4 regions of the Streptomyces sp. NPDC002795 genome follow, and region 1 is predicted to be linked to each of the others. Evidence: riboswitches for the same ligand, from Rfam matches in the RefSeq annotation. Region 1 holds a riboswitch; each other region holds the start of a gene.

Region 1 (4,711 bases):
CTCGTCCTCGTTCGGCGAGTACGGCTTCTTCGCGGTGTACGCCGCGTTCATGGTGCCGGTGTTCGGCGTGCTCACCTGGCTCGCGGTGTACGTACGCCAGCGCGAGCTGCGCACCATCCGCCAGGAGCTGCCCGCCTACGTCGCCGCGGGCTGGCTCGCCCCGCCCGATCCGTTCGCGCTCGGCTCGCTCAAGGCACGGCGCCTGGCCCGCGACTTCGCCGCGCACTACGGCGGCCGGGCGGCCGCGACGGCGGCCGCCGAGTACGAGGACTTCGCGACGTCCCTCGCGCTGCTCCGCCACCGCGGCCGCAGGGGCAGGGCGGGCGCGGACTTCGTCGTACGGGAGCGGGAGCTGCTTGAGGCGCTGTGGGCGCGGCGCGACTACGCGCGCCCGGCGCTCGCGTACGGCGCCCAGATCGCGGCGCCGATGTGGCTGCCCCCGGTGTACGCGCACCCCCTGGCGCAGGGCCCCGCGTACACCTACGACAACCCGTACAACCCGTACCGCTACTGAGACGCCGCCGTGAGCCGGTCGAGCTCCGCCTGCGTCAGTTCCACGTCCGCCACCGCGAGCAGCGCCGGGAGCTGCTCGACGATCCGCGCGGAAGCGATCGGCGCCGTCACCGTGGGCTGCGCGGCGAGCCAGGCGAGGGCGACCGTGGCGATCTCGGCGTCGTGCGCCTGCGCGATCTCGTCGAGGGCGGTCAGGACGTGCTGCCCGCGCTCGGTCTCCAGGTGCTTGCCCGCACCGGCGGCGCGCGCGCTGTCGACCGTGACGCCCGCCCGGTACTTGCCGGTCAGGAAGCCAGAGGCGAGCGCGTAGTACGGCACGGCCCCGAGGCCCGCGCGCGCGGCGACGTCCTGCAGTTCGCCCTCGTACGTGTCGCGCGAGACGAGGTTGTAGTGCGGCTGGAGCGCGACGTAGCGGGCGAGGCCCTCGCGGTCGGAGAGGTCGAGGGATTCCTGGAGGCGCGCGGCTGAGATGTTCGACGCGGCGATGTGCCGTACCTTGCCCGCCTTCACCAGCTCGTCGAGGGCGCCGATGATCTCCTCGACCGGCACCTCGGGCTTGTCGTAGTGCGTGTAGTACAGGTCGATGTGGTCGGTGCCCAGGCGCTTCAGGGACGCGTCGGCCGCGGCCTTGATGTTGGCCGCGGACAGACCCTGGTACTCGGGGTGCTGGCTGCCCTTGGTGGCGATGACGATGTCGTCGCGGCGGCCGCGCGAGGCGAGCCACTTGCCGATGACGGTCTCGGACTCACCGCCCTCGTTGCCGTCCACCCACGCCGAGTACACATCGGCGGTGTCGATGAAGTTGCCGCCCGCGGCGACGTACGCGTCGAGCACCTCGAAGGACGTGGCCTCGTCGGCGGTCCAGCCGAACACGTTGCCACCCAGGGACAGCGGGAAGACCTCGAGGTCGGAGGTGCCGAGCTTGCGCAGAGAACGAGAGGAAGTCATGCCCTGCCTCAACACCCGTACGGAATACGGTATTCCGCGATGGCTCCGGAAATCGCCGCAGGAACGGGCAAACCGGCAGCCCTGACGTCGGGGGGTGAGCGCCAGGACCGCCGGGGTTCAGTGACTCAGGGAGTGAGGCCCTTGTCGCGCAGCCAGCTCGACGGGTCGACCCCGGTGGACTGCCCGTCGGGGTGGACCTCCAGGTGGAGGTGCGGCCCGGTGACATTGCCCGTGGCGCCCACGCGGCCGATGACATCGCCGGTGGAGACCTTCTGGCCCGCGCTGACATTGAGCGAGGACTGGTGGCAGAACCACAGCTCGGTGCCGTCGTCGAGGGTGAGCACCGTGCGGTAGCCGTACGCGCCCGCCCAGCCGGCCTCCGTGACCGTGCCGCCGTGGATCGCGCGGATCGGCGTACCGGTGGAGGCGGCGAAGTCGAGGCCCGTGTGGTACCCGGAGGACCACATGGAGCCGGGCTGACCGAAGGTGCCGGAGAGCGTGTACGAGGCGACCGGGAGCTTGAAGCTGGCGGCCAGCTTGCGCAGGCGCTCGGCCTCGGCCTTGCGGCGGGCCTCGGCCTCGGCCTTCTTCTTCTCGGCGAGCTCCTTGGCCTTGGCCGCGTCCTGCTTGGCGGCGGCCTCGGCGGCTGCCTGCTTCGCGGCGGCCTCCTCCGCGGCCTGCTTCGCGGAGGCGTCGGCCGCGTCCTGCTGCGTCTCGGCCTGCTGCATGATGCGGGCCCGCAGCGCCTCGCCGGCGCCGGTCTGACCCTCGGCGGCCTCGGCCTGGGTGATGCCGGCGCCGCTCAGCGGGGAGGCCGTGGCGGCGGAGTCGGAATCGGCGTCCGAGCTGTCTGACATCAGCGAGCCCACGCCCGGCAGCGACTTGGCCGCGGGCAGCGAGTCCTTGACCGCCGACAGGTCGGGCATGGAGATGTGGACCGCCGGATTGCCGCCCTGTGCGGTGGCGATGCCGCCCGCGCCGACGGCGGCGACCACGCCGACGCCGAGAACTGTGGAGCTGCGCGCGAATCCACCACGGCGGCGGGCTACGCGATGCCTGCCGCGGACGGGGGAGACGGACTCCTCGGTGGGATTCCACTCCTCCCAGGTCTCCTGCTCGACACCGAAGTCACCTTCGGGACCGTAGAAGAAGTCGGGGGCAGGCCGGTTCGACGCCACGGGGGCGCTCTCCTTTCCTTCCTTCTCGCCTACCGGGTTAGCTGACGGGTTCGGAGCAGGAAGGTCTCCTACGAACACCAAAGGTGTCCGATTCACCCCAAGTTGATGGTTCCCCGGTTCCCTTGCGGGATTAAGCGTGTGCGCACGGAGCCATCTCTTGTGACGGCTGGGACGACCGCGCTGCGTTATCGAACGTTAATAGACAGCAGACAGTAATTCCAAGCGCTTCCCACTGATCGTTCACGACTCTGGCCAGGACTTATCGGGGCAAGAGGGGATGTAATCAGGCGAGTTGACCGCGTCCCGCAAACGTAGGTGCAACTGATGGTGCGTCAATTGTTATGCGGAGCGACGCCGTTCGGCTACCTCAGGTAACAATGATCAAGGAACTCAGGCCCGCCGCACGGCAAGCAGCGCCATGTCGTCCTTCGTCCCGTCGCCGGTGTGCGCGCGCACCTCCGCGGCGAGGGCCGCGAGGAGCTCCTCGGGCCCCGGGAAGACACGTCCGGAGAGCCGGGCCGCCGGATCGTAGAACCGTCCGCCCGGATCGCGCGCCTCGGAGAGCCCGTCGGTGTAGAGCAGCAGCGTGGCCGCGGACGGGAAGGCCGCCTCGGTGGCCCGGTCGGGCCAGCTGCCGAGTTCGCCCATGCCGAGCGGCAGCGCCGCCTCGCACGGGTCGAGCGCGCGTACGGTGCCGTCGCCGAGCAGCAGCAGCGGGCTGGGGTGGCCGCGGTTGAGGACACGGACGAGCTCGACGCCGTGCGGGATCTCGGCGAGCACCGCGGTGGTGAAGCCCTCGAAGTCGTCGATGCCGCTGCGCCGGGTCCCCTCGCGGGCCAGCGCCCGCTCCAGCCGTTGGGCGACCGCCTCAAGGGAACCCTCCTGCTCGGCGGCCTCCCGGAACGCGCCGATGACGACGGCGACCGCGGCGACCGCGCCCATGCCCTTGCCGCGCACGTCACCGACGATGATCCGGATGCCGTGCGGGGTGTCCTGGACCGCGTACAGATCGCCGCCGATGAACGCGCCGGCCTGCGCCGCCTCGTAGCGCGCCGCGATCACGAGGCCGCCGAGCCGCCGGGCCGGCTCGGGCAGCACCGCCAGCTGTGCGGCCTGCGCGATCTCCCGGGCGGAGGCCAGCTGCTCGTAACTCCGGTACACGATCCGGTTGAGCACACAGGCCAGGAGGCAGACGGTGGCCACGGTGACGACCTCGGTGACGAAGACGGAGTCGAGGTTCTCCGTGAAGCGCAGGTGCACGGCGGTGATCACACCGATCGACACCACGCCCGTCAGGATCGTCGCGCCGAGCGAGAAGAAGGGGGCGGCCACCAGCGGCGCCGCACTGAACAAGGGGGCGCCGGGGAAGCCGCTGGGGGTGACGTACTCGTAGACCGCGCCGCCGATGACGAGCAGCAGGGGCAGCAGCCGCAGGAAGAGGCGGGTGCTCACGGCCTCGGAGCCGTGCCGCCTCCGTCTCCCGCCGGTGCCTCCTGTTCGCTGCCCCACCACTCGTCTCCTGCCGTTCCCTGCCAGCTTCCGGCGTCTCACCAAGAGTTCCCGCACGGGGGCGCGGTGGCGAGCAGGGGTGGGCCGTACGAGTGGGGAACGTGACGTGCGGCACAGCCGTGTCGCGGCCGTTCGGCATAAAAAAACCGAGGCCGGAATCTCGATGAGATTCCGGCCTCGGTCTTCAGTAGCGGGGACAGGATTTGAACCTGCGACCTCTGGGTTATGAGCCCAGCGAGCTACCGAGCTGCTCCACCCCGCGCCGTTGTGTTCACAACTCTACGCCATCAGGGGGAGTGAACGCGAATCGCTTCGCGTGACGGCTCACGCGGCGGCGTGCGTGAGCGTCTCCCACGCCACGAACAGGTCGTCCGTCCCCTCCGGCCGCTGCTTTTGGGTGAGCTTCTCGGTCTGCGGGAGGTCCATCTTCAGCCGCCCCTGAAGGTGCTGGAGGCCCACCTCCGTGTCGGGCCCCATGTCCCGCTGCACCTTCCCGCCGCACAGCCAGGACGGGGCCTTGGTGCCCAGCTGGTACTTGGAGTGCAGTTCGAGCGCGGCGGCGA
Region 2 (4,711 bases), on a different contig from region 1:
CGGGCGTGGTCCGTACCGTGCTCGGCATCGCGGCCCTCGGCGGCGGCTCGGCGCTCGCGGGCGTCGCTGCCTCCACCGCAGGCGCCGACGCGGCGAACGCCTCGCTCGGCGTCGTCATGCTCTTCATGCTCGCCGTTGCCCTGCTCGGCCCGCTGCTGGCCCGGCTGTGCGCGTCGTTCTTCGGCCTGCTGCTGCGTGGCGGCGGCGCCCCGGCCTCGCTGGCGGCCGCCAACTCCCGGACGAATTCCCGCCGGTTGGCCTCCGCGATCACACCGATCGTGCTGGCGATGGCCTTCGCCTCGACGCTGGTCTTCATGCACACGAGCGAGAGCAAGGTCTCCGCGGACCAGCTGCGCGAGGGCATCACGGCGGACCACGTCGTCACGAACCCGGCAGGCCTGCCCGCGGGCGCCGCCGACCGGGCCGCCCGCGCTCATGGTGTCGACGCGGCCGTGAGTCTGCTCGACACGCAGGTGCTCATCCCCGTCGACTCGGGCGGCGAGACGTCGCTGCAGGCGACCGCGACCCAGGGCATCTCGGGTTCCGGTGCGGAGCTCGCGAAGGTGCAGGATCTGGATGTGCGCGGCGGCAGCCTGGACCGCGTGGGCGCGGGCCGCATCGCCATCGACAAGACTCTCGCCACGGCGGCGAAGGTGAGGGTCGGCGACAAGCTGCCGCTGTACCTCCCCGACGGCACGAAGGCCCGCCCGGAAGTCGCCGCGGTCTACGGCCGGGGTCTCGGCCTGGCGGCGGTGACCATGAACCGAGCGTCCCTGGCAGGCCACGTCACGTCGGGCTTCGACGACACGCTGCTGGTGCGCGGCGGCGAAGCCGGGCCGCTCACCGCACTCGGCAAGGTCACCGACGCCTCGGGCTATGCCGTCGCGCGGAGCGTGGACAGCGAACTGGGCGCCTGGTCCAACTACATGATGGCCGCGGTGCTGGGCGGGTTCGCGGCCGTCGCCGCGGTCAACACCCTGGTGATGACCGTCCTGGACCGCCGTCGCGAGCTGACCGTGCTCCGCCTCGTCGGCTCCACGCGCCGCCAGGTGCTGCGGATGCTCCGCTGGGAGAGCCTGCTGGTGTCGGCGGCGGGGGTGGCGCTGGGCACCACCATCGCGATGATCACGCTGACCCCGATGATGCGCGGCATGACGGGAGAGTCCCCGTACATACCGCCGCTCCTATACGGCACGTTCGCCGCGAGCGCGGTGTGCCTCGGTCTGCTCGCCGTGACCCTCCCTGCCGGCGCGGCACTGCGCGACAGGGAGGGGTGACGAGGGGTGACATCAGGTCCGGGCTGTGGGGTGATGCCGGTCTTCAGCCGGGAATGCGCTCGCGCAGTGGCCAGCGCCCTTCTGGCAGATCTTGCCGGTGAGCGGGCCCTGGCAAGCACACTCCCAAGCTCTCGGCTTCGCTCGGGAGCTCTCGGCTTCGCTCGAGCAGGGGAGGCCCCATTACCCCACTCGCCTGCACCGCACATGACAGCCACCCGGATCCGGCCTGATCCAGACGACAGGTCCTAGTCGAGAAGGCGCTCGCGCAGCCGCTCGCGCGTCGTCGCGGTGAGCTTCAGGCCCTCTGCGAGATAGCGGTCCGTGCTGCCCCACTCCTCGTCGATGGTCTGGAGGCCCGCGTTGAGGTACTCGATGCGGGCGTCGAAGAGCGGGCTGAGCAGCTCCATGATCTCGGGGGAGTAGGCGTCCTTCGCGGTGGCGCTGCGGCGCACCTTGTAGCGGCGGTGCTTCTCGTTGGACTTGAGGTAGTCCGCCTCTATGGCGTCGCGCTCCACGCCCACCGCGAGCAGGGTCACCGCGATCGACAGGCCCGCGCGGTCCTTGCCCGCCGCGCAGTGCATCAGCGCGGGCAGGCTGTCCTCGGCGAGGGAGTGCAGCACGCGGCTGTGCTCGGCGGTGCGCTCCTTGATCATGGTGCGGTAGGACTCGACGAGGCGGTTCGCCGCGCGGCCCTCGGAGAGGATCTGGCGCAGCTGCTCGATGTTGCCGTCGCGGACCATCGTCCAGAATTCGGCGCCGTCGGCCGGGTCGTTGAGCGGCAGGTTCAGATTGCGTACGCCGGGCAGGGCGACGTCCGCGCCTTCCAGCTGCAGGTCCGCGGCGTTGCGGAAGTCGAAGACCGTGTGCAGGCCGAGGGAGGAGAGGAAGGTCGAGTCCTCGGCCGTGGCGTGGGCGAGGTGGCCGCTGCGGAACAGTACGCCCTGGCGCACGCGCCGGCCGTCCACGGTGGGAAGGCCGCCCACGTCTCGGAAGTTGCGCACTCCGGTCAGCTCGGGCTCGGTGGACGGTGCGTGCTGCGTCACAGGGGCTCCTCCCAATCGGTGCACCGGCGTTGGGTCGCCGGCGGGCGCGCTCCTGACGATACGACATCGGTCCCCAGGCAACCATCTGTCCGATTCGCCCCGTTCTGTGTCAACTGTGCGTGAATCGGAGGGGCTTGTGGGTGTGTGCGTGACCGGCTTCATGTTCGTGACGCTGTGTGGCGGGTGGCCCGGATTGGCTCCCCAGTAATCCCCGAAGGTATGGCGTTGGTAAAGCGAAGAATGTCGACGCAGGGTTACACAGGGAAGCCTCAGAAATCCAAGGAATTGCCCCCGCAAGTGAATTCGGGGTTTGTCGTCGCCATCGCCGTTCGCCTACGGTCACCAATCAATCCGGTCGGAACGCCTAGTCCTGCCGCCGCCCGGATTCCTTTCGACTACCCGTCACGGCAGGAGCGGGGGACCCACACGCAGTACGCCGCGTAGGGATTTCCCGAAGCGGCTAGGGGTGAAGCCGCGTCCGTACCCCGGGCGCGGCCGGGCATCTCCAGCCCGAACCCGACAGCTCACCTCGTAGGCGACGGAGAGGAAAATCAGCATGCCCGCAAAGGGAAAGCACCGCCTTTCGACCTCCCAGCGCATCGCCCGTGTCGCCGCCGTCGCCTCCGCCGGTGGAGCCGTGATCGCGCTGCCGCTGATGGGCGCCACCGGCGCGCAGGCCGCGACGTCCGGCGGCACCGCCGATGCCACGACGTACACCGTCAAGGCCGGTGACACGCTCTCGAAGATCGCCAAGGCGCAGGACGTCGACGGCGGCTGGAAGAAGCTCTACGAGGACAACAAGGACGCCGTCGGTTCCAACGCGGACCACCTCAAGATCGGCGTCAAGCTCGCCCTCGGCGGCGAGGCCGACAGTGACTCCGGCTCCGAGGGTGCGTCCGCCGCCACGCAGACGAGCGCCAAGACCACGGCCTCCGGTGACTACGTGGCGCCGGTCGACGGCGCCAAGGGCACGGGCTACGGCAACTCCGGTTCCATGTGGTCCAGCGGCAGCCACACCGGCGCCGACTACTCGATCGCGACCGGCACCTCCGTGAAGTCGATAGCCGACGGCACCGTCGTCTCGACCGGCTCGGGCGGCGCGTACGGCAACGAGGTCGTCATCGAGCACGCCGACGGCCACTTCTCGCAGTACGGCCACCTGTCCTCGACCGGCGTCGCTCAGGGCGACACCGTGACGGCCGGCCAGGAGATCGCCAAGTCCGGCGCGACGGGCAACGTCACCGGACCGCACCTGCACTTCGAGGTCCGCACGAGCGCGGACTACGGCTCGGACATCGACCCGATCGCGTACCTGAGCGAGCACGGTGTGAACGCCTGAGACGTCTCGTAGCGGCTCGTCGACCCGCTCCATTCGGCGCCCGGGGTGTTCCCCGGGCGCCGAATCGCGTTCGCGCGCTTATTCCCAAGGTGACGAGTGGGCTATCTCACCAGGCGTCAACCCCTGGCTACGGTCGCGTAGGTCACACCTCAGGGTGAAAGATGTGTGGTCGTGGCAAACGAATCGAGAGCACTCACGGACTCACTCAACGGCACGATCCGGTCCTACGCGGCCGTGGGCGACAGTTTCACCGAAGGAGTCGGCGACCCCGGCCCCGACGGAAAGTTCGCGGGCTGGGCCGACCGGCTCGCCGTCCTCCTGGACGACCGTGTCCCCGAGGACACCTTCAGGTACGCGAACCTGGCCGTGCGCGGCAAGCTGCTCGACCAGATCGTCGCGGACCAGGTCCCGAAGGCGGTCGAGCTCGCACCCGACCTGGTGACCCTGGTCGCGGGCGGCAACGACATCATCCGGCCCGGCACCGACCCGGACGACGTGGCCGAGCGCTTCGAGAAGGCCGTGGCCAAGCTCGCCGACGCGGCCGGCACCGTCATGGTGGCCACCGGGTTCGACACCCGTGACGTGGCCGTGCTCAAGCACCTGCGCGGCAAGATCGCCACGTACAACATGCATGTGCGGGCCATCGCCGACAGGAACGGCTGCCTGATGCTCGACCTGTGGTCCCTGAAGTCCATCCAGGACCGCAGGGCATGGGACGGCGACCGTCTCCACCTGTCGCCCGAGGGGCACACGCGCGTGGCGCTGCGCGCCGCCCAGGCGCTCGGCGTCGAGGTGCCGGCCGACCCCGAGCAGGCGTGGCCCCTGCTGCCTCCGCGCGGCACGTTCGAGGTGCGGCGCGACGACATCCACTGGGCGCGGGAGTTCCTGGTGCCGTGGATCGGGCGCCGGCTGCGCGGCGAGTCCTCCGGCGACCGGGTGCAGGCGAAGGGTTTCGTGGACCCGCACGCGGTGAAGGCGCACCTGGAGGCGGCGTCCTGACGCGCTGATCCTCGGCGGTGCGGTGGCGCTGACGGCTTCCCGTCAGCGCCCCG
Region 3 (4,711 bases), on a different contig from region 1:
CCTGGTCGGCCTTGTCGACGCCGTCCCAGACGTTGGAGTACCAGGGGCGGTCCTCCGCGCCCTGCTCGGCGCGCTCGGACGCGGCGGTGCGCTCGTCCGGCACCACGTAGCCGGTCTCGCCCGGCATCACCATGTGCAGGCGCTCCCGGATCCGCTGCTCGGCGAACGCGTCGTCCTGCCAGCGGGCCTTCTGGTCACGCAGCTTGTCGACCCGCTCCTTGGCCTCCTGCTGCTGGCGCCGCAGGTCCTCGATCTCGCCGCGCTGCGAGACGTACTGCCTTATCGGGTACGCGAGCGCGACCACGAGGGTGCACAGAACGAGGGCGAGCAGGGCCGCGCGGCCCGTGAGACGTGAGCGGCGGGCCTGCCGCTTGCTCTGCGAGCGATAGACGCGCTCGGCGGTCTGCTCACCCAGAACGCGCAGGCGGGTGGCCGTCGAGAAACGATCTCTGGAGTCCCTGTCCCGAACCTTTCCGGGCATCGCCTGCTACCGCCTCCCCGCTCACGTACGTACGTCCCCGCACACGGTACGGGACCGAGTGCGGGGACGTACGGAACTGCTGCCTCAGTGAGGCTCAGCCCTTGAAACGCGGGAACGCGGAGCGACCGGCGTAGACCGCCGCGTCGTCCAGGATCTCCTCGATGCGCAGGAGCTGGTTGTACTTGGCGACGCGCTCGGAGCGGGCCGGGGCGCCGGTCTTGATCTGGCCGCAGTTCGTGGCGACGGCCAGGTCGGCGATGGTGACGTCCTCGGTCTCGCCGGAGCGGTGGGACATCATGCACTTGAACCCGTTGCGCTGCGCGAGCTCGACGGCGTCCAGGGTCTCGGTCAGCGAACCGATCTGGTTCACCTTCACGAGCAGGGCGTTCGCCGAGTTCTCCTCGATGCCGCGGGCCAGGCGCTCCGGGTTGGTGACGAAGAGGTCGTCACCGACGAGCTGGACCTTGTCGCCCAGCTTCTCGGTGATGACGTTCCAGCCGGCCCAGTCGTCCTCGTACAGCGGGTCCTCGATGGAGACGAGCGGGTACGCGGAGACGAGCTCCTCGTAGTACTCCGTCATCTCGGCGGCGGAGCGCTCCTTGCCCTCGAACTGGTACTTGCCGTCCTTGTAGAACTCGGAGGCGGCGACGTCGAGCGCGAGAGCGATCTGCTGGCCGGGGACGTAACCGGCTTCCTTGATGGCCTCGAGGATCAGGTCGAGGGCCTCACGGTTCGAGCCCAGGTTCGGGGCGAAGCCGCCCTCGTCGCCCAGGCCGGTGGCCAGGCCCTTGCTCTTCAGGACCTTCTTCAGCGTGTGGTAGACCTCGGCGCCCCAGCGCAGGGCCTCGGAGAAGGACTCCGCGCCGATCGGCGCGATCATGAACTCCTGGATGTCGACGTTGGAGTCCGCGTGGGACCCACCGTTCAGGATGTTCATCATCGGGACCGGCAGCAGGTGCGCGTTCGGACCACCGAGGTAGCGGAACAGCGGCAGGTCGGAGGCCTCGGAGGCGGCGTGGGCGACGGCGAGGGAGACGCCGAGGATGGCGTTGGCGCCGAGCGAGCCCTTGTTGTCGGTGGCGTCCAGGTCGAACATCGCCTGGTCGATCAGGCGCTGCTCGGTGGCGTCGTAACCGACGAGCTCCGGGCCGATCTGCTCGATGACGGCGAGGACGGCCTTCTCGACACCCTTGCCGAGGTAACGGTTGGGGTCACCGTCACGGAGTTCGATGGCCTCGAAGGCACCGGTGGAGGCACCCGACGGGACGGCCGCGCGGCCGGTGCTCCCGTCGTCGAGGCCGACCTCGACCTCGACCGTGGGGTTGCCTCGGGAGTCCAGGATTTCCCGGGCTACGACGACGTCGATGGACGGCACGAGCATCTCCTTCTGGGATGTGACGCAGGCTATGCGGGCAACTGCTTGGAACGTGGCCCCGCACCCCTGAGCGTAACCGGCTCGCGGGCATCGGCCATCCGAACGCCCGCCTCGTGGACAACGCCCTGAGCGAAATGTTCCTTAACGGAACAAAAACAGCGACCTCCGTCCCGGATGTGCGGGACGAAGGTCGCGGAAGTGAGCGGCCCGTGGGGACGGGGGGCGGCGGGGGCTCGACGTCCGCCGATGCCGAGCCCGCGCCTGATGGCCTGGGAGGGCCTGAGGTCCTGTGCGGACCTGACGCTTAGCTGAGGTGCAGCTGCTGACCCGGGTAGATCAGGTTGGCGTCCTTGACGATGTCCTTGTTCTTCTCGAACAGCTGCTGCCAGGTCGTGTCGTGCGCCTCGGCGATCTTGCTGAGGGTGTCACCGGACTCGACCTTGTACTCGCCGTCACCCTTCTCGACCTTGTTACCGGTCGGGGTGGTGACGGTGTCCTGCTTCGGGGCCTCCTGCTTGGGAGCCTCCTGCTTCGGGGCCTCCTGCTTGGGGGCCTCCTGCTGCTGCGGCTGCTCACGCTGCTCGGAGCGGTCCGCACGCTGCTGGGTGTCCTGCTGCGAGGACGAGTCGTCCGCGGCACCCTCGTTCGGGGTGGAGGACAGGCTCGAGCCGCAGTTCGGCCAGGCGCCGGCGCCCTGCGAGGCGAGAACCTTCTCGCCGACGGCTATCTGCTCGGCCTTGGAGGCCTGGTCGGCGGTGGACGCGTACTGGTCGCCGCCGTGGGCGGACCACGTGGAGGCCGAGAACTGCAGGCCACCGTAGAAACCGTTGCCGGTGTTGGTGGACCAGTTGCCACCGGCCTCGCACTGCGCGACCTGGTCCCACTCGGACGTGGTGGCCGCGGAAGCGGAAGTGGCACCCATCAGCGGCACGGCGACGGCAGCAGCGGCGACGCCGCCGAGCGTGGCGACGCGAACGGCCTTGGACGGGCGGCGGTGCTTGTTCTTGCCGGAAAACAGCATGGAGACATCTCCTCACCGACGCCTGCGAGGTGAGCTGTCGGGTTCGGGCCAGTGAGTGCCCGGCAGACGCATCCTTGTGCGCTGCTTAACCCCAAGCCCGTCCGGTCTCCCGGAAGGGCGGCTTACCTGGGTCCCCCGCTCCTGCCTACGGCGCTGACGCGTCGACTGTTCCCGTACGGACGTTGGCAGGATTCGGCGTGACGTCCATCGGGGCCCGCTGAAGCGAGCGGTCACGAACGTAAGCGGTCGATCCGCCCGATTTCAAAGTTGATCAGGGGCTTTGAGACCCATGTCTCACTCACCCGACACCGGACAAAGCCCCCTGAACCGCCCCGAACCCTCGCTACCTTTTGTCCGTTCCGTCCCCAAGATCCAGGCTCTGACCAGGAAGGATGAGGTCTGGGTCGGTACCGACCGTCTCCTTGTTCCGCTCGTAGAGCGCGCCCCATCCGCCGTGCACGTCCTGAGCCTTCGCGATGTCCCAGAGGTTGTCGCCGGCGTGCACCTCGTACGCGTCGCCGGCGCGCTTGTCGTCGCGTGAGGCGTGACGCCCGTCTCCCGTACGGGAGTCGGAACCGTCGTCGTCATCGGCGGCGCGATCGCCGCGGTGGCGGCCGGACGTGGCGTCGTCCGACGCCTCGTCGGAGGGCGAGGCGGACGGCGGGGCGGACGGCGGGGCCGTCTCGGGGGCGGCGTCGTCAGAAGGCGCGTGGGACTTGTCACTTGAAGGGGTCGAGGAGTCCTCGGCCTTGTTACCGGAGGTATCGCCCGACGAGTCCGCCGAGGGGGCGTCCGACGGGTCGGAGCTCTCGGAGTCGTCGTGACTCTTGTCTCCCGAATCGGTCGGGTCGGTTGAATCGGCCGAATCCGTGGAGCCCGCCTTATCGGCGTCCTCGTCCGACTTGTTGTCGGTATCGGTGTCGGACGACGCGGACGACTCCGCCGACTCCGACGGCTGCGGCGACGCGGACACGCCCGGGTCGACGTCCGCCGAGTCGTCGCCGTTGGTGAGGCCCGACGTGAGCGAGCACATCGGCCAGGCGCTCACACCCTTGTCGTCAAGAACCTTCTCGGCGACGGATATCTGCTGCGAGCGGCTGGCCTGGTCGGCACGCGGGGCGTAGTCGAGCCCCCCGTACTGCTCCCATCTCTCCTGCGTGAACTGGAGACCGCCGTAGTAGCCGTTACCGGCGTCCAGACTCCACTGCCCACCGCTCTCGCACTCGGCGAGCTTGTCCCACGCCTGCGTGGTCGCGGCGCTCGCGCCGCTCGCGGCGAACAGCGGGATCGCGATGGCGCTGCCGGCGACTCCGGCGGCGACGACGAGAGCAGGGGCCTGACGGGGGCGTCGGTGTCGACCGTTCCCGGAGAGCATGCGGTTGCCTTTCGCGAGACTGATGCTGCTACGCGCGACGGGTGGTGCAAGTGGTGCGGGTTGTGTCTGTGTCGCGATGATCCGTGAACGTAGCTGCACTCGAACGCCTGTCACAAGTCGATGCAGCGTAGATCACGTGAAAGTCACAGTGTTGACGGTCCGTCAGTTCTGGAGTGTTCCGCACTCCGCGAACTGTGCGACGAATCCGCACAGTTCGCGGCAATTCAGGCCCGCCACTCTCAGGCGGCCGCCTCACCACTGACCCATGCGCCGAAGGGCTCGGTACCGCACTCACCGACGTTAGTGATGATCCGGAACGGGGGTACAACGGAACGTCTGAACATCGGTTGGCCCCGCTCCGCCGCGTGGAGCACCGCCATGACCGCAGGCCACGCCCCCTTCTTCCACCAGGACAGCTGACGCTCCCGGATCGCATACGCCGGCCCCCAGGTGGGCGGC
Region 4 (4,711 bases), on a different contig from region 1:
CCGTCCTGTTCGGCGACCCGCAGCTCGCCCTGACCGCCGTGGGGCGCGTCCTGGACGTGACAGCCGAGGAGGTCAAGGAGATCGCCAGGGCGCGCCTGCGCCCCGACAACCGCGCGTCCCTCGTGTACGAGCCGACCGCGCCCGCCGACACCGAGAACGCCGAGACCGCCGAGATCACCGAGGAGGCGGGCCAGTGACCGAGCAGCTCGCGAACATGGACTTCCATCCCCGGCCGCAGGCGGGCGAGCCCAAGCCCTGGGCGTTCCCGGCCCCGGAGCGCGGCACGCTTCCCAACGGCCTGACGCTGCTGCGCTGCCACCGGCCGGGCCAGCAGGTCATCGCCGTGGAGGTGCACCTGGAGGCGCCGCTGGACGCTGAACCGAAGGGCCTCGACGGCGTCGCGACGATCATGGCGCGGGCCTTCAACGAAGGCACCGACAAGCACTCCGCCGAGGAGTTCGCCGCTGAGCTGGAGCGCTGCGGCGCCACGATGGACGCGCACGCCGACCACCCCGGCGTCCGTGCCTCCCTCGAAGTGCCGGCCTCCCGCCTCTCCAAGGGCCTCGCCCTGTTCGCCGACGCCCTGCGCGCACCCGCCTTCGACGGCAGCGAGATCGAGCGCCTCGTCCGCAACCGCCTGGACGAGATCCCGCACGAGAGCGCCAACCCGGCCCGGCGTGCCGCCAAGGAGCTCTCCAAGCAGCTTTTCCCGGCCGACGCGCGCGTGTCGCGCCCGCGCCAGGGCACCGAGGAGACTGTCTCGGCGATCGACGCGGCGGCCGTGCGTGCCTTCTACGACCGGCACGTACGCCCCGCCACCGCCACGGCCGTCGTCGTGGGCGACCTGACGGGCATCGACCTGGACGCCCTCCTCGCCGACACGCTCGGCGCCTGGACCGGCGGCACCGCCGAGCCGCGCCCCGTGCCGCCGGTCGTCGCCGACGACACAGGCCGTGTGGTCATCGTGGACCGCCCGGGCGCCGTGCAGACGCAGTTGCTCATGGGCCGGGTCGGACCGGACAAGCACGACCGTGTGTGGGCCGCGCAGGTCCTCGGCACGTACTGCCTGGGCGGCACCCTCACCTCGCGCCTGGACCGCGTCCTGCGCGAGGAGAAGGGCTACACCTACGGTGTGCGGTCCTTCGCCCAGGTGCTGCGTTCCGCGCCCGACGGCAGCGGTGCCGCGATGCTCGCCATCAGCGGCTCGGTGGACACTCCGAACACCGGGCCCGCGCTCGACGACCTCTGGAAGGTCCTGCGCACGCTGGCGGCCGACGGGCTCACGGATGCCGAACGGGACACCGCCGTACAGAACTTGGTGGGCGTGGCCCCGCTGAAGTTCGAGACCGCGGCGGCCGTCGCGAGCACCCTCGCCGACCAGGTCGAGCAGCACCTGCCGGACGACTTCCAGGCGCAGGTGTACCGGCAGCTGGCCGCCACGGGCACCGTGGAGGCCACGGCTGCCGTCGTCAGCGCCTTCCCTGCGGACCGTCTGGTGACGATCCTGGTGGGTGACGCCGCGCAGATCGAGGAGCCGGTCAAGGCGCTCGGCATCGGCGAAGTCACGGTGGTCGCGGGCTGAATTCGTCTCCCGAGGCACACCACGAAGCCCCGGCGCCGGCATCGGCCGCCGGGGCTTCGTGGCGTCCGTCACGATCACCTTCAATCGCCACACGCTCACAAATGTCCGAATTGGCATAGAGGTTGCCTGTCTGCCCTGTGGCGTGCACTACAAAAGTCGGGTTCTGTTTGTTGATTCAAAGACGCCCCGCTTAGCGTTCCCTCCGGCTGTTCGCCAGACGTACGTCGCGCCCGCGACACCGGACAGTCATCGCCGAGTCCCCGTGGTGCGAGCCAGGGGAGCCGGGGACCCACCGAAGTCCCTGGGGTGAATCGGGCGCTCTTCCCGTGAGGGGAGGGGGCCTGTAGGAGACCTTCCTGCTCCGAACCCGTCAGCTAACCCGGTAGGCGAGAAGGAAGGAAAGGACCAGCCACTTCATGGGGTTCACCCGTGCCACCGGGAAGCACCGCCGTCCCAGCCGCCTGACGCGTACCACCGCTCAGGTCGCGGGCGTCGCCGCAATCACCACGACGGGCGTGGTGGGTGGCCTCGCCGCCCCCGCCCTCGCCGCCGACACCGCGATAGCCCCGCACGACGGCCTCACGCAGGCCGTGGCCATCGGCGACTCCCTGGCCGAGCAGATCGACGCGCAGGCCTCCGCGCAGCAGAAGGCCGCCGCCAAGGCGAAGGCCGAGGCCGAGGCCAAGAAGAAGGCCGAGGAAGCCAAGCGCAAGGCCGAGGCGGAGGCCAAGAAGCGGGCCGCCGAGAAGGCCGAGAAGGAGCGCGAGGCCAAGAAGCGCGCCGCCCGCGAGGCCGAGCGCAAGCGCCTGAACAGCTACGTGTCGCCGATCTCCGGCTCGTACGTCTCCACCTCGTATCAGGCCGGCAGCGGACTGTGGTCCTCCGGCAGCCACACCGGCATCGACTTCCACGCCTCCAGCGGCACTTCGGTGCACTCGGTCGGCATGGGCACCGTCGTCGAGGCCGGCTGGGGCGGCGCGTACGGCAACAACGTCGTGATCAAGATGAACGACGGTACGTACACCCAGTACGGTCACATGTCGTCCATCGGCGTCTCCGTCGGCCAGGACGTCACCCCCGGCCAGCAGCTCGGCCTCTCCGGGGCCACCGGCAACGTCACGGGCCCGCACCTCCACTTCGAGGCCCGCACCGGCCCCGACTACGGCTCGGACATCGACCCCGTCGCGTACTTGCGCCAGCACGGTGTGAACGTCTGACCCACCAGGAACACTCCACGAAAGCCCCGGCTCACCGAGCCGGGGCTTTCGCGTGCGCGGGCCCGCACTGTCCAAACGTGCGCGGGTCCGCGCTGTCCAAAAAATATCCCCGGATTCAGTTCCCGCGTCGGAAATTCAAGTCCGGTGGAATAGAGTCGCGGGTAAACGTTCCGGCCGCGTGCCATTCGCGCTTGACCGGGCGTCAATAGACCGCGTATCGCGGGCATTGAGGCGGAGGTCGAGTCATGCGCATTCCCGCGCAGTCGGTATGCACAGCGATCCGCGACGACATCGTCGCCGGGGTCTACGAGCGCGGCGGCAGGCTCACCGAGGAACTGCTCGCGCGTCGCTACGGGGTCTCGCGCGTGCCCGTTCGCGAGGCGCTGCGCACCCTGGAGGCGGAGGGGTTCGTCGTCACGCGCAGGCACGCGGGCGCGTGCGTGGCCGAACCCACCGAGCGGGAGGCGGCCGACCTCCTGGAGATCCGCATGCTGCTCGAACCCATGGGCGCCGCCCGCGCCGCGCAGCGCCGCACCGAGGCCCACCTCAAGGTGCTGCGCGGCCTGGTCAGGCTGGGACAGGAGCGCTGTCGGCGGGGTCAGAGCGAGGATCTGCGCTCCCTCGGCAGCTGGTTCCACGAGACGCTCGCCCAGGCCTCAGGCAGTCCCGGCCTGATCACCCTGCTCACCCAACTCCGCCACAAGATCGCCTGGATGTACGCCGTGGAGAGCCCCGCCCGGCCGGCCGAGTCCTGGGCCGAACACGGCGCCATCGTCGACGCGGTGGCGCGGGGCGACGCGGAGCGGGCCCGCGCGCTGGCCACCCTGCACGCGGAGCGCGCGACGGCCGCCCACAGACTGCGCGTCCCCCGCGCGGGCGGGCGTGTGAGGACTTCGCAACATGCAGTCAACACGGTGGGGCGCCAGGTTTAACAACGGCGCCGTATACAAAGAGGTGCACTATTCGGCGAATGGGTTGAACGCGGGCGCGGATGAATTTCTGCTGCCTATTTCCTGTCGCCCAATTTGCTCCGCGGTGGTTCTGTAATGGGTTCCGCAATGGTTCCGCGATGGTGAACGAAAAAGCCGCGCGACCCGTCAGGGAACGCGCGGCTCAGCCGTACTGCTTTTGTCTTTATGTCAGACGGTCTCGGGAAGCTCCTCGAGCCCCTCGGCGACCAGCCTCGCCAGACGGTCCAGCGCGGCGTCCGCGCCCTCTCCGTCGGAGGCCAGCACGATCTCCTCGCCGCCCTGCGCGCCCAGGCCGAGCACGGCCAGCATGGAGGCGGCGTTGACGGGGTTGCCGTCAGCCTTGGCGATCGTCACGGGAACGCCGGCCGCCGTGGCAGCGCGGACGAAGATGGAAGCGGGGCGGGCGTGGAGGCCCTCGGCCCAGCCGACGTTGACGCGGCGCTCAGCCATGTGATGCTGCCCTTCAGGTGTCTCACGGTTGTCTAGACCAGTGTTCCATATCGGGAGGCGGGCGTGGCGCGGACCCAGGTCCTCACCGGCACGGCCCTTCGGTCCTCCATAGGGTGCCTTCCGTACGCACGGGCCGCGACCCGTACGACCGACGGTCTTCTGTCAGTGCCCGGCCCTACTCTTGCGACATGGAGACCCCGTCGGACCGGCATGCGTACCCCGCCCACTGGGAGGCCGACGTGGTGCTGCGCGACGGCGGCACCGCGCGGATCAGGCCCATCACCACCGCGGACGCCGAGCATCTGACCAGCTTCTACGAGCAGGTCTCGGACGAGTCGAAGTACTACCGCTTCTTCGCGCCCTACCCCCGCCTGTCGGCCAAGGACGTGCACCGTTTCACCCATCACGACTACGTGGACCGGGTCGGTCTCGCGGTCACGGTGGGCGGCGAGTTCATCGCCACCGTGCGCTACGACCGGATCAACGCGCAG

What was found. Region 1 has a riboswitch for cyclic di-AMP ahead of ACFYWS_RS37695 (M23 family metallopeptidase). Riboswitches for the same ligand answer to the same signal wherever they lie in the genome.
Region 2: linked by a shared signal. The riboswitch ahead of ACFYWS_RS28730 (peptidoglycan DD-metalloendopeptidase family protein) and the one ahead of ACFYWS_RS37695 (M23 family metallopeptidase) in region 1 are both predicted to bind cyclic di-AMP.
Region 3: linked by a shared signal. The riboswitch ahead of ACFYWS_RS30375 (transglycosylase family protein) and the one ahead of ACFYWS_RS37695 (M23 family metallopeptidase) in region 1 are both predicted to bind cyclic di-AMP.
Region 4: linked by a shared signal. The riboswitch ahead of ACFYWS_RS13715 (M23 family metallopeptidase) and the one ahead of ACFYWS_RS37695 (M23 family metallopeptidase) in region 1 are both predicted to bind cyclic di-AMP.

The regions. Positions count from the first base shown of each region.
Region 1 covers NZ_JBIAQB010000018.1:55,140-59,850, reverse strand. Annotated here, with positions in the region: gene ACFYWS_RS37705 (PrsW family intramembrane metalloprotease) at 1-514, shown strand, start outside; gene ACFYWS_RS37700 (aldo/keto reductase) at 508-1,461, opposite strand; gene ACFYWS_RS37695 (M23 family metallopeptidase) at 1,587-2,639, opposite strand; cyclic di-AMP (ydaO/yuaA leader) riboswitch at 2,651-2,786, opposite strand; gene ACFYWS_RS37690 (PP2C family protein-serine/threonine phosphatase) at 3,030-4,091, opposite strand; tRNA gene ACFYWS_RS37685 (tRNA-Met) at 4,337-4,410, opposite strand; gene ACFYWS_RS37680 (alginate lyase family protein) at 4,473-4,711, opposite strand, start outside.
Region 2 covers NZ_JBIAQB010000010.1:95,019-99,729, reverse strand. Annotated here, with positions in the region: gene ACFYWS_RS28740 (ABC transporter permease) at 1-1,277, shown strand, start outside; gene ACFYWS_RS28735 (tyrosine-protein phosphatase) at 1,523-2,320, opposite strand; cyclic di-AMP (ydaO/yuaA leader) riboswitch at 2,703-2,873, shown strand; gene ACFYWS_RS28730 (peptidoglycan DD-metalloendopeptidase family protein) at 2,877-3,659, shown strand; gene ACFYWS_RS28725 (SGNH/GDSL hydrolase family protein) at 3,831-4,658, shown strand; gene ACFYWS_RS28720 (TetR/AcrR family transcriptional regulator) at 4,701-4,711, opposite strand, start outside.
Region 3 covers NZ_JBIAQB010000011.1:101,858-106,568, forward strand. Annotated here, with positions in the region: gene ACFYWS_RS30365 (septum formation initiator family protein) at 1-481, opposite strand, end outside; gene eno (phosphopyruvate hydratase) at 576-1,856, opposite strand; gene ACFYWS_RS30375 (transglycosylase family protein) at 2,161-2,877, opposite strand; cyclic di-AMP (ydaO/yuaA leader) riboswitch at 2,882-3,085, opposite strand; gene ACFYWS_RS30380 (transglycosylase family protein) at 3,221-4,252, opposite strand; gene ACFYWS_RS30385 (recombinase family protein) at 4,492-4,711, opposite strand, start outside.
Region 4 covers NZ_JBIAQB010000004.1:112,296-117,006, forward strand. Annotated here, with positions in the region: gene ACFYWS_RS13705 (M16 family metallopeptidase) at 1-197, shown strand, start outside; gene ACFYWS_RS13710 (M16 family metallopeptidase) at 215-1,582, shown strand; cyclic di-AMP (ydaO/yuaA leader) riboswitch at 1,823-1,986, shown strand; gene ACFYWS_RS13715 (M23 family metallopeptidase) at 1,999-2,799, shown strand; gene ACFYWS_RS13720 (GntR family transcriptional regulator) at 3,045-3,731, shown strand; gene ACFYWS_RS13725 (HPr family phosphocarrier protein) at 3,939-4,220, opposite strand; gene ACFYWS_RS13730 (GNAT family N-acetyltransferase) at 4,409-4,711, shown strand, end outside.